2 regions of the Streptomyces sp. NPDC000404 genome follow, and region 1 is predicted to be linked to the other one. Evidence: riboswitches for the same ligand, from Rfam matches in the RefSeq annotation. Region 1 holds a riboswitch; the other holds the start of a gene.
The links. A riboswitch is a leader RNA that binds a small molecule or an ion and turns the genes downstream of it on or off. The one in region 1 is predicted to bind cyclic di-AMP.
Positions count from the first base shown of each region.

Region 2: linked by a shared signal. The riboswitch ahead of ABT345_RS29055 (M23 family metallopeptidase) and the one ahead of ABT345_RS18830 (C40 family peptidase) in region 1 are both predicted to bind cyclic di-AMP.

Region 1 covers NZ_JBEPDN010000009.1:93,795-102,454, reverse strand. The annotation lists gene ABT345_RS18850 (DUF5691 domain-containing protein) at 1-921, shown strand, start outside; gene ABT345_RS18845 (cobalamin B12-binding domain-containing protein) at 1,028-1,486, opposite strand; gene ABT345_RS18840 (M23 family metallopeptidase) at 2,161-3,954, shown strand; gene pcrA (DNA helicase PcrA) at 4,035-6,521, opposite strand; cyclic di-AMP (ydaO/yuaA leader) riboswitch at 6,784-6,968, shown strand; gene ABT345_RS18830 (C40 family peptidase) at 6,977-8,140, shown strand; gene ABT345_RS18825 (hypothetical protein) at 8,270-8,623, opposite strand.
Region 2 covers NZ_JBEPDN010000017.1:90,417-99,076, forward strand. The annotation lists gene ABT345_RS29045 (HPr family phosphocarrier protein) at 1-86, shown strand, start outside; gene ABT345_RS29050 (GntR family transcriptional regulator) at 394-1,089, opposite strand; gene ABT345_RS29055 (M23 family metallopeptidase) at 1,318-2,094, opposite strand; cyclic di-AMP (ydaO/yuaA leader) riboswitch at 2,108-2,264, opposite strand; gene ABT345_RS29060 (M16 family metallopeptidase) at 2,506-3,888, opposite strand; gene ABT345_RS29065 (M16 family metallopeptidase) at 3,927-5,264, opposite strand; gene ABT345_RS29070 (DNA gyrase/topoisomerase IV subunit A) at 5,559-8,006, shown strand; gene ABT345_RS29075 (CobW family GTP-binding protein) at 8,182-8,660, opposite strand, start outside.

The DNA.
Region 1 (8,660 bases):
GAACTCCTCTCCACGCTCCCGGAGTCCGCCTTCGCCACCCGGATGGCGGCCCGCGCCCACGCCTGCGTCACCCTCGCCCCCGGGGCGACCGGCCCGTCCGGCCCGGAGATCGGCGTGATGCCGCCACGCGCCTGCGACGAGGGCATGCGGCGCGACGGCGTGGTCGCCAAGGCCCCCTCGGGGCGGGGCGAACGCGCCTGGTGGCTGGGTCAGTTGGTGGAGGCGGCACCGCTCCACCGCTGGTCGGAGCGGTTCGGCGGACGGGCGCCAAAGGACGTCGTCGCCCTCCCCGTGGCGGACGGCTGGCGCACCGAGCTGCACGACGCCTGGTGCCGCGCGGCGATCCGGCAGCGGGACCCCGCCTGGGCGCGGGCCCTGCTGGGCGCCCCCGGGACGGCCCCCGAGGACGCCGGGGACGCATCGGGCGGCTCGTCCCGCGACACGGCGAAGCTGCTGACCGTCCTGCCGCCCGAGGAACGCGCCGCCTGGGTGGCGGGGTTCATCGCGGCGCACGGTCTGGCCGACGCGTTCCGGATGCTGGGGGTCTGCGCGGTGCCGTGGGCCGAGCCGCTGGGCCGGTCGGTGGTCGACGCGCTGGACATCGCACGGGACGCGGGCAGCTACCCCTGGAGCTTCAGCGGCGTGATGGGCCTGGCCGAACGCTGTCTGGATCCGGCCGCGGCGGACCGGCTGGACATGCTGACGGCGGTCACCGACGAGCCGGAGGGGGCGTCCCCGGGGGCCGGGGGCTACTGGTCCGAGGCGTTCCAACGCCTCGTCGGCACCCTCCGCCTGCGCGCCACCATGCTCGCCGAACTCGTCGGCACCCCAGGCACCGGCGCCCCGGAGCCCGGGAGCCCCGCCGACGCCCCGGCTCCCGCCGCAGCGCCCGACGCGCCGCCCCCGCCCGGAACGGAGTGAGCCCATGACCGGCGCACCGCTGCGCCCCGCCCGGCGGCGGGCAGACCGCCAATCACCGCCGGGACGCGTCGCCTTGCCCGAAGGCAGGCCGGGGCCGTGCGCCGTCTCAGGCCGACAGGGACCGCACGTTCGCGGTCACCCACTCCACGATCGAGGTGGTGGTGGCGCCCGGGGTGAAGATCTCCGCGACGCCCTGTTCCTTCAGCGGTGCGATGTCCGCCTCCGGGATGATGCCGCCGCCGAAGACCTTGATGTCGTCCGCGTCGCGCTCCTTGAGCAGCGCGATCACCTTGGCGAAGAGGGTGTTGTGGGCGCCGGAGAGGATCGACAGGCCGATGGCGTCGGCGTCCTCCTGGATGGCGGTGTCGACGATCTGCTCCGGAGTCTGGTGCAGCCCGGTGTAGATGACCTCCATACCGGCGTCGCGCAGCGCCCGCGCGATGACCTTGGCGCCCCGGTCGTGGCCGTCCAGCCCCGGCTTGGCCACCACGACGCGGATCGGCCCCGACGTACCGGCCGTGCCGCGGCCGCCCGCCTGCGCCTCGTCATGCCGTGCCACACCCATAACCGCCTCCAAGTCATGCACGGCACGTCGTGTGTGCCGCCGAGCCGACAACCGATCGCGCGGCCGTCCGGTCCGGTGGCCGCAAGTGAACGAACGTTATCCCCAGCATCGCGCACCCGGCGGCCCCGTGACATGCGGGGAGGGGGAAATCACACGCGAACGCCCCTGCCGCGCCCCGAAGTCCGGGCCCCGCCTCCTGCCCGGATTACGCACGCCACACGGGCCCCGGCCCGCAGCACCGGCGCCGCGCCGCACCGCACCGCACCGCACCGCACCGCACCCACCGAAATGCACAGCCCGGCATTCCCGACACCCTTCGTCGCCACCCACCCTTCTCGGAGCTTCCCTCACCACCAAAAGATCGATATCAAGCCATCCCTCGTCATTTCGTGGCGCGATATCCGTATTCGATATCGCCACGAACGGCATGCCCGGTACGCGCCGGACACCGCAAGGGAATTCCGCCCCCGCGGGCCCGGTCAGGGTGCATGCGTCGGGTGCCACGCCCGTGCGCTCTCGAACGGGACGCCAAGAGGAGGCATGGATGCCACCGAAAGGCGACCAAATGCCCGTCCCGGTCCCACTCGAAACCTGAGGAAGATTGTCGGCGTCGCGTACCGCCGGGTACAGTCGCCGCTAATTCTCCTGCTGCCGAGGCGAAAGAGAAGCTGGTGGTGAACGACCGTCACCCGTCGGAGGGTCCGCTCCCGACAGGCCCCGCTCCGGACGCCTCGTACGGGCACTCCGCCGCGTACGACTCCTATGGGCAGCAGCATCACGCGACCGGTTACGCCGGTTACGACGGCGGCGATCCGCTCTTCGGATCCCTGCCCGCCGACCACGGCACCGGGCAGTACCCGACGGCCAACTACGGCGATCCGTACGGCACCGGCAGTTACGACACCGGCTCCTACGCCGCGTCCTCGTACGGCACCGGCTCCCACGACACGGGCTCCTACGCCACCGGCGCGTACGACACCACCGGCTACGACACCGGCACGCACCACGCCGTGACGTACGGGACGGGCTACGGCGCGGACCCGCAGGGCGGCGGCTACGACCCGTACGCCCACACCGGCCACGAGACGCCCGGCGCCGGCACCCCTGCGTACGGCTACGACGACGGATACGGCACCCACAGCGGCGCCTACGCGACCGGCACCCACCACGCCGCCTACGGAACCGGCGCCTACGACCCGACCGGGCTCACCGCGGACGCCCCCGGCACCGGCGCGTACGGCTACGCCGGCGACCCCCTCGGCAACGGCGCCTACTCCACCGGCACCTACGACACGACCGGGTACGACGACCGGACGGCGTACGGCACCGGCGGCTACGAGGCCACCGCCACGATGGTGCAGCCGGCCGTCACCGAGGACGCCGCGCACGACGCGTCGGGGCACGACGCCACCGCCGTGTGGCCCGCCGTCACCGAGGACACCACGCACGACGCGTCCGGGCATGACGCCACCGCCGTGTGGCCGACGATCGACCAGGCGGCCACCGCGATCATCCCGGCGCAGAGCGGCCCCCCGGCCGTCGACTCCCTGCCGCACGAGCCCGCCCGGCCGCCCGAGGCCGGATCCCCGGGGGCCGGTTCGGGGGCGCGCGCCGCCGCGGTCGCCGATGCGATGACCCAGGCGGTCCCTGTCGTCCCGTCCGACGCCGCCGACGACACCCCCGACCACGGCCGGGCCGCCGACCGCGGTCGCGCCGCCGCCCCGGCGGGCCGGGGCCGGGGCCGCCGCCGGACGGCGAAGCGCTCGGCGCTGCTGACCATCGCGGTGCCCTCCGTCGCCGCCCTCGGGGTCTGCGCCGCCGCGGCGGCCACGGTCGGCAGCTTCGGCGGGGACGAGCGGGACGAGGCGGCGCAGGCCGCGCCGGAGGCCGGGGGCGTCAAGCCGTCGACGGCCAACAGCAAGCTCGACACCCAGCTCGCGGGGCTCAGCGCCGGGGCCGACGACTTCGCCGACCGGGCCAGCCGCACCCAGGAGCGCATCGACCTGAAGGCCCGGCAGGTCGCCGAGAAGAAGCGCAAGGAGGAAGAGGCGCGGCGCAAGGAGGCCGAGCGGCCGAAGTTCCTGCTGCCGGTCGCGCAGCACGGACTGAGCGCGCTCTTCGGCCAGGCGGGCGTCAACTGGATGTCCGTGCACACCGGCATCGACTTCCCCGTGCAGTACGGCACTCCCGTGATGGCCGCGACCGACGGCACCGTCCGCACCCAGTGGAACTCCGCCTACGGCAACATGGCGATCGTGACCTCGCCCGACGGCACCGAGACGTGGTACTGCCACCTCAGCAGCACCAAGATCCGCTCCGGCTCGGTCAAGGCCGGGGACCAGATCGCCTACTCCGGCAACTCCGGCAACTCCACCGGCCCGCATCTGCACTTCGAGGTGCGGCCGGGCGGCGGCTCGCCGGTCAACCCGCTGCCGTGGCTGCAGAGCCACGGGCTCAACCCCAACTGACGCCCGGCGCCCGCCGGTCCCACCGGCAGGCGCCCGCGTGGCGGCCCGGCCCCCTTGGGGGCCGGGCCCTTTTCACAGCTTCACAGCTTCTCGACCGGGGCGTACCGCAGCAGCAGCCGCTTGGGCTTCTCGCCGCCGAAGTCGATCGTCGCCTCGGCGTTGTCCCCGCTGCCCTTGACGCCGGTGACCGTGCCGAGGCCGAAGCTGTCGTGGGTGACGCGGTCGCCGACGGCGAGCGCCACCACCGGACGGTCGTTGCTCCGCCGGGTGGCGAAACCGCTCGGCCCGCTCTTGGCCCGCGGCGTACCGAATCCGGAGCCGATGCCGCCACCGCCGGAGCGCATGCCGCCCATCGTCGCGGACGGGGTCGCCGGGCCGGTGCGCCGCCAGTCGACGAACGACGCGGGGATCTCCTCCAGGAACCGCGACGGCGGGTTGTACGACGGCTGGCCCCAGGCGCTGCGCATCGTGGAGCGGGTGAGGTAGAGGCGCTCGCGGGCTCGGGTGATGCCGACGTAGGCGAGGCGGCGCTCCTCCTCCAGCTCCTTGGTCTGGCCGAGGGCGCGCATGTGCGGGAAGACGCCGTCCTCCATGCCGGTGAGGAAGACGACCGGGAACTCCAGGCCCTTGGCGGTGTGCAGGGTCATGAGGGTGACGACGCCGCTGCCGTCCTCGTCCTCGTCGGGGATCTGGTCGGAGTCGGCGACCAGCGCGACCTGCTCCAGGAAGTCGGCGAGGGTGCCACCGGAGACCGGCTCCTCGGCGTCCGCGTCCGCCGCGGCGGGGCCGGCCACGCGGTCCTGCTCGAACTCCAGGGCCACGGCGGCGAGTTCCTGGAGGTTCTCGATCCGGGTCTCGTCCTGCGGGTCGGTGGAGGACTGCAGCTCGGCGAGGTACCCCGTGCGCTCCAGGACCGCCTCCAGGACGGTGGCCGGGCCGGCGCCGGATTCGACGATGGTGCGCAGCTCTTCCATCAGGGTGTTGAAGCGCCGGACGGCGTTGGCCGAGCGGGCGGCCATGCCGTACGCCTCGTCGACGCGGCGCAGCGCCTGCGGGAAGCTGATCTTCTCGCGGAGCGACAGGGCGTCGATCATCGCCTCGGCGCGGTCGCCGATGCCGCGCTTGGGGACGTTGAGGATCCGGCGGAGCGGGACGGTGTCCTCCGGATTCGCGAGCACGCGCAGGTACGCGAGGATGTCGCGGACCTCCTTGCGCTCGTAGAAGCGGACGCCGCCGACGACCTTGTAGGGCAGTCCGACGCGGATAAGGATTTCCTCGAAGACGCGGGACTGGGCGTTGGTGCGGTAGAAGATCGCGACGTCCGAGGCGCGGGCGTCGCCGGCGTCGGTGAGGCGGTCGATCTCCTCGGCGACGAACTGCGCCTCGTCGTGCTCGGTGTCGGCGACGTACCCGGTGATGCGGGGGCCCTCGCCGGCCTCGGTCCAGAGGTTCTTGGGGCGGCGGTTCTCGTTCCGCTCGATGACGGCGTTGGCGGCGGAGAGGATCGTCTGCGTGGAGCGGTAGTTCTGCTCCAGCAGGATCGTCGTGGCGTCCGGGTAGTCCTCCTCGAACTGGAGGATGTTGCGGATCGTGGCGCCGCGGAAGGCGTAGATCGACTGGTCGGCGTCGCCGACGACGCACAGCTCGGCGGCGGATTCGGCCGGGCCGACCAGCTCGCGGACGAGGGTGTACTGCGCGTGGTTGGTGTCCTGGTACTCGTCGACCATGACGTGGCGGAAGCGGCGGCGGTAGTGGGCCGCGACGTCCGGGAACGCCTGGAGGAGGTTGACGGTCGTCATGATGATGTCGTCGAAGTCCAGGGCGTTGGCCTCGCGCAGCCGCGCCTGGTAGAGCGCGTACGCCTGGGCCAGGGTCTTCTCGAAGCCGTCGGCCGCCTGCCCGGCGAAGGTCTCCTCGTCGATGAGCTCGTTCTTGAGGTTGGAGACCTTGGCGCTGAAGGACTTGGGCGGGAACCGCTTGGGGTCAAGATCGAGATCGCGGCAGACCAGGGCCATCAGGCGCTTGGAGTCGGCGGCGTCGTAGATCGAGAACGACGAGGTGAAGCCGAGGTGCTTGGACTCGCGGCGCAGGATGCGGACGCAGGCGCTGTGGAAGGTGGAGACCCACATGGCGTTGGCCCGCGGGCCGACCAGCTCCTCGACGCGCTCCTTCATCTCACCGGCGGCCTTGTTGGTGAAGGTGATCGCGAGGATCTGGCCGGGGTGCACGCCGCGGGCGGCGAGCAGATGCGCGATGCGGTGGGTGAGCACCCGGGTCTTGCCGGAACCGGCTCCGGCGACGATCAGCAGCGGGCCGCCGGAGTGCACCACGGCGGCCTTCTGGGCGTCGTTGAGCCCCTCCAGGAGCGCGGCCGGATCGACGGCGGGGCGGGCGGCGCCGTCGCGGTAGTGCGCGTCCCGGGGCACGGGGGCGTCGAACTTCCCGCTGAAGAGGTCGTGCGGGACCTCCTCCGGGGCCGGGCCGTGCTCGTCCTCGGGGGGCGGCGGGGGCTCCTCGTCCTTGGGGGCGAGGTCCGCCAGGAAGCTGTCGTCAAAGAGGCTGCTCATCGCCCACCGAGTCTAGGCCGCCCCACTGACAGTCGGGGCCGGAGCCGGGGAAAGGCCGGAAGTCCGGGCGTTCCGCTCCCCTCCGCCCCGCGAACCCGGCATTTCACGCAGAAGCCCCGCCCTGCCCACAGGAACGTCACCTCATGCACACAGGTCACGAAAAGGTTTCGGGCAAATCGAACATCTGCCTTCACAGGAGCCACACGAGTTGGCTAGGTTCACGCTCGGGCTGCCCGCATCCCGTGGACGACAGCGTCCGCACGGGCCGCCTCCGCCGAGTCCGGCCCTGCCCCACGGCACCCGGAGCCGGGGACCCACCAGCACCACCGGGGTGAATCGGTCGGTACCGCCGCACATGTGCGGACGTACGGACCGTAGGGCAAGCCTTCCGTCTGCGACACCGCCCGAACCCGACAGCTAACCCGGTAGGCGGTCCACGGAAGGAGTCGCCGGCCTTGCCGTCGCACCGCAAGCCGCGTACCCGCGTTCTCACCTCGCCCGGCAGCCGCCGGACGGCCGCCGGTCTGACGACCGCGGCGCTCGCCACGGTCACCCTGCTCTCGCAGTCGGCCGAGGCGTCCCCCCGCTCCCCGAAGCCGACCGTCGAAGAGGTCAAGAAGAAGGTCGACACCCTCTACCGCCAGGCCGAGGTCGCGACCCAGAAGTACAACGCCGTCAAGGAGCGCGTCGACGCGCGGCGGGCGGAGGTCAGCGACCTCCAGGACGCCGCGGCCCGCCGCACCGGCAAGCTCAACGAGGCCCGCCGCGAGCTGGGCACCTTCGCCGCCGCGCAGTACCGCGGCGGCGGCATGAACCCGACCGCCCAGCTGATGTTCTCCAAGGACCCGCAGCAGTTCGCCGACCGCAGCCACCTGATGGAGCGGCTGACCGGGCGGCAGCAGCAGGCCGTCGACGCCTACCAGGAGCAGCAGGCCGCCGCAGCCCACCAGCGGGCCGAGGCGACCCGCAGCCTGGACCGCCTCCAGGAGTCGCAGTCCGAGCTGGCCGGCTCCAAGCGGACGGTCCAGGGCAAGCTGGCCGAGGCCCGGCAGCTGCTCTCCGAACTGACCGCCCAGGAGAAGGCGCGCCTGGCGGAGCTGGAGCGCCAGAAGGAGGAGGCGGCCCGGCGCAAGGCCGAGGAGGAGGCGCGCAAGCAGCGCGAGCAGCAGCCCGGTGGCGGCTCGGACGCCGGCTCCCCCGGTACGGGCACGACCGACCCCGGTACGCCCGACCCCGGCCAGGGCGGCGGAACGGCCGACGGCTCGTACCGTACGAAGGCCGAGAAGGCGCTCGCGTTCGCCCGCGCCCAGATGGGCAAGCCGTACGTCTGGGGCGCCACCGGGCCGAACTCCTACGACTGCTCCGGGCTGACGCAGGCCGCGTGGAAGGCGGCCGGGGTGAGCCTGCCGCGGACGACCTGGGACCAGGTCAAGGTCGGCCAGCGGGTCGCCACCAAGGATCTCGCCCCCGGTGACCTGGTGTTCTTCTACGACGACATCAGCCACGTCGGGATGTACATCGGCGACGGCAAGATGATCCACGCCCCGAAGCCGGGCGCCAGCGTGCGCATCGAGTCGATCTACTACATGCCGATCTACGGCAGCGTCCGCCCGGCGTGACGCCCTCCGGGAGCCGCCGCGGTCTCCTGGGAAACGCTCCGGCCCGGCCCCTTCGACGAGGGGCCGGGCCGGCGGCGTACGCGGGGTGTGCCGGGGGCGCGGGGAGATGGCCGCGCGCCCCGCTCGGACTCAGGTCCAGAGCACCGCGATGAAGATGTTGACCACGGTGAGCAGGCCGACCGTGCCGAACAGCGGCTTGGCGATGCTCTCCTCGTCCCGCTTGACGTAGACCAGCCCCAGGATGACGACCAGTACGGCGAGCTTGATGCCGATCTTGATGTTGTCGACCGAGCTGCCCTGGGCCTGGTTCAGGCCGACCAGCGCGATGCCGGTGACCAGCATCGTCAGCGCACCGTGCAGCATCGCCGGCACGAACCGGGCGGTGCCCGCGCTCATCGCCTTCATCTGCGTGAGAAAGCCTCCCAGCAGGGAGGCGATACCGATGATGTGCAGGCCGACGAAGACATTGATTACTACGTCCATACGACGGATCGTAACGGTCTCCCCCATACCGCCTTCG
Region 2 (8,660 bases), on a different contig from region 1:
CGGACGCCGAGGGCGCGGAGGCCGCGCTGGAGCGCCTGGCGAAGCTCGTCGCCGAGGGGCTCGACGAGCTGCCGGAGACCGTCTGAGCCGGAACTTCGCCGCCTCCCCGCAGCCGGGGAAAGGCCCCGCCGCCACGACCGGAACCGGTCACCGCGGCGGGGCCTTTCGCGTTCCCCGCGGCGGAACGTCGCACACCGCGCTCCCGGAGCGGCACCACTCCCCCGCCCGCAATTCCCCACCCTCACGGGCGCCACACACCCGAATAAGTGAATACCCGGCCACGTGGTGCGGCAATTCCAGGATGGCGCGTTTTATCGGAACCCGATTCCGCAATTTCCCGTACGGGGCCGTAAGGATCCCGCCACGCGGCGGCCGCCCCGTATACCGCGTCCTCTAGGCAGAACGCGCGCGCCCGCTTCCGACGGGGCGCGGCGCCGTGCGTGCCGCGGCCGCCGAACGGTGCCGCGGGCGGTAGGCCGGGAGCGACCGCGCCACATGCGAGGCCATCAGGGCGCGCGCCGCCTCCGCGTCGCCCCGGGCCACCGCGTCCAGCACCGCGCCGTGGTCGTCCCAGGTCTCCGCGTACCGCGCCGGGCGCTCGACGACATACATCCACTCGATCTTCCGCCGCACCTGGGTCAGCAGCGCGGTCAGCCCCGGATTGCCCGCCGCCCGGGCCAGCGTCTCGTGGAACCAGCCGTCGAGCCGGGGCAGCTCACCCGGGCAGCCGCGGCGGGCGCGCTCCCGGCCGAGCCGCACCACGCCCCGTAAGACCTTCAGCTGCGCATCGGTGCGGCGGGCCGCCGCGCGGGCGGCGCCCATCGGCTCCAGGAGCGCGCGCAGATCCAGGAGATCGGCCGCCTCCTGCGCGGTGGGGGCGGCGACGCAGGCGCCCGCATGGCGCCGCGCGGTGACGAACCCCTCCGACTGCAGGGTCCGCAACGCCTCACGGACCGGCACCCGGGAGACGCCGTAGCGGGTGGCCAGAATGTCCTCGACGAGCCGGCTGCCGGGGATCAGCGTGCCGGAAACGATGTCGTCGCGAATCGCCGTGGAGATGCGCTGCACGGAAATCTCGCCTTGCGTCATCGCGGGCACCTCCACCGTCCTCCCCGGAAAACGCCGGTGCACGGCGCCTTTTCCGCGACCTTATTCGAACGGCGGTGGCGCCTTTACCGCCTTCACACATTCATGGAAATCTTTTGGTGAGCGCATTCCCGGCCGTCGGGAAATCCGGCCATCCGCCGTACGGCACCGGACACGCCGGAGCCCCGGGCCCCCTGTCGGGGCGGTCCGGGGCTCCGGGAAGCTGCAGGGTCAGACGTTGACGCCGTGCGCGCGCAGATAGGCGATCGGGTCGATGTCCGAGCCGTAGTCCGCGCCGGTGCGGGCCTCGAAGTGCAGGTGCGGGCCGGTGACGTTGCCGGTCGCGCCGGACAGCGCGATCTGCTGACCGGGCATCACCTGCTGGCCGACCGAGACACCGATCTGCGACAGGTGGCCGTACTGGGTGTACGTGCCGTCGTTCATCTTGATGACGATGTTGTTGCCGTACGCGCCGCCCCAGCCGGCCTCGACGACGGTGCCCGCACCGACGGCGTGCACGGTGGTGCCGGTGGCGGCGTGGAAGTCGATGCCGGTGTGGGTGCCGGAGGACCACAGGCCACTGGACGCCTGGTAGGCGGTCGAGACGTACGAGCCGGAGATCGGGGCGACGAAGGCGTTCAGGCGCCGGCGCTCCTCCTCGCGGGCGGCGCGGACCTCGGCCTCATGGCGCTTGTCGGCCACCGCCTTGGCGGCCTCGGCCTGCTTCACCGCGTCGGCCTCGGCCTTCGCCTTGGCCTCGGCCGTCTCGGCGACGGCCTGCTGCGCATCGGCCTGGGCCTGGACGCGCTCGGCGAGTTCGTCACCGAGGACGACGGCCCGCTGCAGACCCGTGTCGTGCGAGGCGCCGGAGGTGGCGGCCATCGCGGGAGAGGACACGGAGGCAACGACGCCGCTGGCGGCGAGACCGGCTATGCCGGCGATGTTGCGGGTCGTCCGGGCGCTGCGGCTCGGACGGCGGTGCTTCCCGGTGGCACGGGTGAACGCCATGTGCTGGCTCAGTCCTTTCCTTCCTTCTCGCCTACCGGGTTAGCTGACGGGTTCGGAGCAGGAAGGTCTCCTACGGGTTCCTCCGGAGAGGTACCCGATTCACCCCAGGGGACATGTGGGTCCCCGGCTCCCCTGGCTCGCGCCGTACGGGGACTCGGCGATGACTGTCCGGTGCCGCGGTTGCGGCGTGCTGCTGACGGACAGCGCGCATGACGCTAATCGCGGCAACTTTCAATCGGCAAACAGAAACGCGTTTTTGTGCGTTACGCCACACGTGGGCGACGGAACCGGAACCCTATAATCCGGGCACGAAAAGGGGACCCCGAGGGCCTTTTCCCCCTCGGGATCCCCTTTGTCCTACCGCATCCGTCCGCGGGACGGCCCGGCCGGGGCCATCGCCCCTACGGTCCGTCAGCCGCTGACGACCGTCACCTCGCCGATGCCCAGCGCCCGGACCGGCTCGGCGATCTGCGCCGCGTCACCGACCAGCACCGTCACCAGCCGGTCGGCCGGGAACGCGCTGACCACGGCGGCGGTCGCCTCGACCGTGCCGGTCTCGGCCAACCGCGCGTACAGCTGCGCCTGGTAGTCGTCCGGCAGATGCTGCTCCACCTGGTCGGCGAGGGTGCCCGCGACCGCTGCCGCCGTCTCGTACTTCAGCGGCGCGACACCGACGAGGTTCTGCACCGCGACGTCCCGCTCGGCGTCCGTCAGCCCCTCCGCCGCGAGGGTGCGCAGCACCTTCCACAGGTCATCGAGGGCCGGGCCGGTGGACTCGGTGTCGACCGAACCGCTGATCGCCAGCATGGCGGCGCCGGTGGGCCCTCCGGGCGCGTCCGGCGCCGACGAGCGCAGCACCTGACCGAAGGCCCGCACGCCGTAGGTGTAGCCCTTCTCCTCGCGCAGCACCCGGTCCAGACGGGACGTCAGGGTGCCGCCCAGGCAGTACGTGCCGAGGACCTGCGCCGGCCACTGGCGGTCGTGGCGGTCGGCGCCGATCCGCCCGATGAGCAACTGCGTCTGCACCGCGCCGGGGCGGTCGACGATCACGACGCGGCCGGTGTCGTCCGCGGTGATCGGCGTGACGGCGACCGGCTCGGCGGCCGACCCCTGCCAGGCGCCCAGCGTGTCGGCGAGCGCCGCGTCCACGTCGATGCCGATGAAGTCACCGACGATCACGACGGTGGCCGCCGCGGGCCGCACATGCGCCGCGTAGAACGCCCGGACGGCCGCCGCGTCGATCCGCCCGACGGTCTCCTCGGTGCCCTGGCGGGGCCGCGAGATCCGCGCCGACGCGGGGAACAGCTCCTTGTACAGCGCCATCGCGGCGCGGCGCCCCGGGTTGGCCAGCTCGTGCGGGATCTCGTCGAGACGGTTGCGCACCAGACGCTCCACCTCGCCCTCGGGGAAGGCGGGGGCGCGCAGCGCGTCGGCGAGCAGCCCCAGGGCGCGCGACAGCCGGGAGGCCGGAACCTCCAGAGAGACGCGCACCCCGGAGTGGTCGGCGTGCGCGTCCAACGTGGCGCCGCAGCGCTCCAGTTCGGCGGCGAACTCCTCGGCGTCGTGCCGGTCGGTGCCCTCCGACAGCGCCCGCGCCATGATCGTGGCGACGCCGTCCAGGCCCTCCGGCTCGGACTCCAGCGGCGCGACGATGTCGACCTCGACGGCGACGACCTGCTGGCCGGGGCGGTGGCTGCGCAGCACCGTCAGGCCGTTGGGCAGCGCACCGCGCTCGGGCGCCGGGAAGGCCCACGGCCTGGGCGCCCCGCCGCGGGGCTGCGGGTGGAAGGTCATCTCGCTCATGGCCAGGTCCTCGCGGGTGGTGGCGTCGCTCACCGGTCCGCCTCCTCGTCGTTGTCGGCGCTGTCGTCGGCGGCGGTCGGCTCGTACACCAGCACCGCGCGGTTGTCGGGGCGCAGCCGGGCCTGGGCGACGGCCTGCACCTCCTCGGGCGTGATGTCCAGAACACGCCCCACGGCGGACAGCGCCAGCTGCGGGTCGCCGAACAGGACGGCGTAGCGGCACAGTTCGTCGGCGCGGCCGCTGACCGTCGCGAGGCGGTCCAGCCACTCGCGCTCCAGCTGGGCCTGCGCCCGCTCCATCTCCTCCGGGGTCGGCCCCTCGGCGGCGAACCGGGCCAGCTCCTCGTCGACGGCGCTCTCGATGTCCGCGACCTCCACGCCGCCGGACGTCTTGACGTCCAGCCAGCCCAGGGACGGCGCACCGGCCAGCCGGAGCAGGCCGAACCCGGCGGCGACGGCGCTGCGGTCGCGGCGCACCAGGCGGTTGTAGAGGCGCGAGGACTCGCCGCCGCCCAGGACGGTCAGCGCGAGATCGGCGGCGTCCGCCTCCCGGGTGCCGTCGTGCGGCAGGCGGTAGGCGGCCATCAGGGCACGCGAGGGCACGTCCTCCGCGACGACCTCCCGCAGCTGGCCGCCCATGGTGTCGGGCAGCTCACCGCTGCGCGGCGGCTGCTTGCCGTCGTGCGAGGGGATCGACCCGAAGTACTTCTCGACCCAGGCGAGGGTCTGCTCGGGGTCGATGTCGCCGACCACCGACAGGACGGCGTTGTTGGGCGCGTAATAGGTGCGGAAGAACGCCCGCGCGTCCTCCAGGGACGCCGCGTCCAGGTCGGCCATCGACCCGATGGGCGTGTGGTGGTACGGGTGGCCCTCCGGGTACGCCATGGCCGTCAGCTTCTCGAAGGCCGTGCCGTAGGGGACGTTGTCGTACCGCTGGCGGCGTTCGTTCTTGACGACGTCGCGCTGGTTCTCCAGCGACTCGTCGTCGAGCGCCGTCAGGAGGGAGCCCATGCGGTCCGCCTCCAGCCAGAGCGCCAGCTCCAGCTCGTGGGCGGGCATGGTCTCGAAGTAGTTGGTGCGCTCGAAGCTCGTGGTGCCGTTCAGCGAGCCGCCGGCGCCCTGCACCAGCTCGAAGTGGCCGTTCCCCTTGACCTGCGCGGACCCCTGGAACATCAGGTGCTCGAAGAGGTGGGCCAGACCCGTGCGGCCCTTGACCTCGTGGCGGGAGCCGACGTCGTACCAGAGGCAGACCGCCGCCACCGGTGTCAGAGGGTCTACCGAGAGCACCACGCGCAGGCCGTTGGCCAGCCGGTGCTCGGTCGCTGTCAGGCCGCCGGAGCCGGCTTTTTCTGTGGCCGTGTGACCCATGGGCATGTACGTCCCTTCGATCCGCTTGCGAAGAAGTTCTGTCACTGTATGCAACCGCGTCGGCATCTGGCGAAGTTCCCGCCCGACCGCCCCCGTATGAGCGTCGGGAGACGCGCCACGGCCCCGTGGAGGGGAGTCGCGTCCGGCGTTGTCGGTGGGGCGGTCCACAATGGTCCGCGTCGGAGTCAGCAGACTCACCGGTCGATCCCCCGCCGGTCGGACCGGCAGCTGTTCACCAACGGCTGGTCGACCCACACATCGGCAGTAGACGCAGCAGAAGGAGCCGCAGCCGCGATGGCCCGCCGCAGCACGAAGACCCCGCCGCCGGACGACTTCGAGGAGAGGATCCTCGACATCGACGTCGTCGACGAGATGCAGGGTTCCTTCCTCGAGTACGCGTATTCGGTCATCTACTCCCGCGCCCTGCCGGACGCCCGGGACGGCATGAAGCCCGTGCAGCGCCGCATCCTCTACCAGATGAACGAGATGGGCCTGCGCCCCGACCGCGGCTACGTCAAGTGCGCCCGCGTCGTCGGCGAGGTCATGGGCAAGCTCCACCCCCACGGCGACGCCTCGATCTACGACGCCCTGGTACGCATGGCGCAGCCCTTCTCGATGCGGCTGCCCCTGGTGGACGGCCACGGCAACTTCGGCTCGCTCGGCAATGACGACCCGCCCGCCGCGATGCGGTACACCGAGTGCCGGATGGCGTCCCCGTCGTCCCTGATGACGGAGTCGATCGACGAGGACACCGTCGACTTCACGCCGAACTACGACGGCCAGGAGCAGGAGCCGGTCACCCTCCCCGCCGCATACCCGAACCTGCTGGTCAACGGCGCTTCCGGGATCGCTGTCGGTATGGCGACGAACATGCCGCCGCACAACCTCGGCGAGGTCATCGCCGCCGCGCGCCACCTCATCAAGCACCCCAACGCCGACCTCGAGACGCTGATGCGGTTCGTGCCGGGTCCCGATCTGCCCACCGGTGGCCGGATCGTGGGGCTGGGCGGCGTGCGCGACGCGTACGAGAAGGGCCGCGGCACCTTCAAGATCCGCGCCACGGTCACGGTCGAGAACGTCACCGCGCGCCGCAAGGGCCTCGTCGTCACCGAACTGCCCTTCAGCGTCGGCCCCGAGAAGGTCATCTCGAAGATCAAGGACCTGGTCGGCTCCAAGAAGCTGCAGGGCATCGCCGACGTCAAGGACCTCACCGACCGCGAACACGGTCTGCGCCTGGTCATCGAGGTCAAGAACGGCTTCAACCCGGAAGCCGTCCTGGAGCAGCTCTACAAGCTGACGCCGATGGAGGAGTCCTTCGGCATCAACAACGTCGCCCTCGTCGACGGCCAGCCGCTCACCCTGGGCCTCAAGGAGCTGCTGGAGGTCTACGTCGACCACCGCTTCGAGGTCGTCCGGCGGCGCAGCGAGTTCCGCCGTGGCAAGCGCCGCGACCGGCTCCACCTGGTGGAGGGCCTGCTCACCGCGCTTGTCGACATCGACGAGGTCATCCGCCTGATCCGCTCCAGCGAGAACAGCGCGCAGGCCAAGGAGCGGCTGATCGAGCGCTTCTCCCTGAGCGACGTCCAGACGCAGTACATCCTGGACACGCCGCTGCGCCGGCTCACCAAGTTCGACCGCATCGAGCTGGAGTCGGAGCGCGACACGCTGCGCTCCGAGATCGAGCGGCTGACCCGCATCCTGGAGTCGGACGCCGAGCTGCGCAAGCTGGTCTCCGGCGAACTCGCCGCCGTCGCCAAGAAGTACGGCACCGAGCGCCGCACCGTGCTGCTGGAGTCCGCCGGTGCCTCGGTTGCCGCGGTGCCGCTGGAGGTCTCCGACGACCCATGCCGGGTGCTGCTCTCGTCGACGGGGCTGCTGGCCCGGACCGCCGGCGGGGACACCCCGTTCGACGCCGACGCCAAGCGGGTCAAGCACGACGTCATCGTCTCCGCCGTGCCCGCGACCGCCCGCGGCGAGGTCGGCGCCGTGACCTCGACGGGACGGCTGCTGCGCCTGCCGGTGATCGACCTGCCGCAGCTCCCCGAGACGGCGGCGGCGCCCAGCCTCGCCGGCGGCGCGCAGCTGTCGGAGTTCCTGACCCTGCAGGACGGCGAGACGCTGATCTGCCTGACCACGCTCGACGAGTCCTCACCGGGCCTCGCACTCGGCACGGAACAGGGCATCGTGAAACGCGTGGTGCCCGACTATCCGGCGCACAAGGACGAGTTGGAGGTCATCACCCTCAAGGAGGGCGACCGCATCGTCGGCGCCGCGGAACTGCGCACCGGCGAGGAGGACCTGGTCTTCATCACCGACGAGGCGCAACTGCTGCGGTACCCGGCCTCACAGGTCCGGCCGCAGGGCCGCCCGGCGGGCGGCATGGCGGGCGTCAAGCTCGGCACAGGCGCCAAGGTGCTCTCCTTCGCCGCCGTCGACCCGGCGGCCGACGCGGTGGTCTTCACCGTCGCCGGTTCACACGGCATGCTCGACGACTCGGTGGCGACGGCCAAGCTCACCCCGTTCGACCAGTACCCGCGCAAGGGCCGCGCCACCGGCGGCGTCCGCTGCCAGCGCTTCCTGAAGGGCGAGGACTGCCTCACCCTCGCCTGGGCGGGCGCGGCCCCCGCCCGCGCCGCCGACGCCAAGGGCGCCCCGGTCCCCCTCCCGGAACCGGACCCCCGACGCGACGGTTCCGGCGTACCGCTGACGAAGCCCGTGACAGCCTTGGCGGGACCGGCGTAGCTGCACGACCTACCGTCGGCTGCCGACAGCTGCGTTGACCGACTGCCACGTGGAAGGGGCGCCCCGCACCGGGTGAGGTGGGGGCGCCCCTTGTGGTGTACGGGGTGTGGCGGTGCTGCGGGAAGCGGGCGGGCCGTCGCTGTTGTCCGGTGACTGCTGCTGCTTGGCGGCTTCGTTATGCCTCTTGGCTGTCCTGGTCGTCGCGATCGGCGACGTAGCGGAGGACACCCCACATGGCGCGCTCGAGGAGGTCGTCGTCGTGTGAGGGGGTGGGGTGGGGTGTTGTCGCGTCTTGGGGTGACGCTGCGCTTTGGGGCGGTTGGTTGTGCGGGGGCGTGATGGTGAGGGGCGGCGCGGTGACAGTCACTGCTTCCGTCATCCTGCATGCGCTCAACTGAGCCTGCAGTGACTCCGCGTCGATACCACTACCGATGAGCACGAGCTGCGTACAGCGTTCCTCACCGCGCCCCCAGGACGTCGGGTAGAAGCGGAGAAAGTCACCCACCGCGTGCACGCCAAACTTCTGCCTGCTCCCCGGGACGTCGAAATGCACGAACCCCTTGATGCGGTACAGACCTGCCGGGCGGCTGTCGAGGAAGTCCATCAGCCGACGCGGGTGCATGGCGACAGGTGAGGTGAACTCCACGCTCTGGT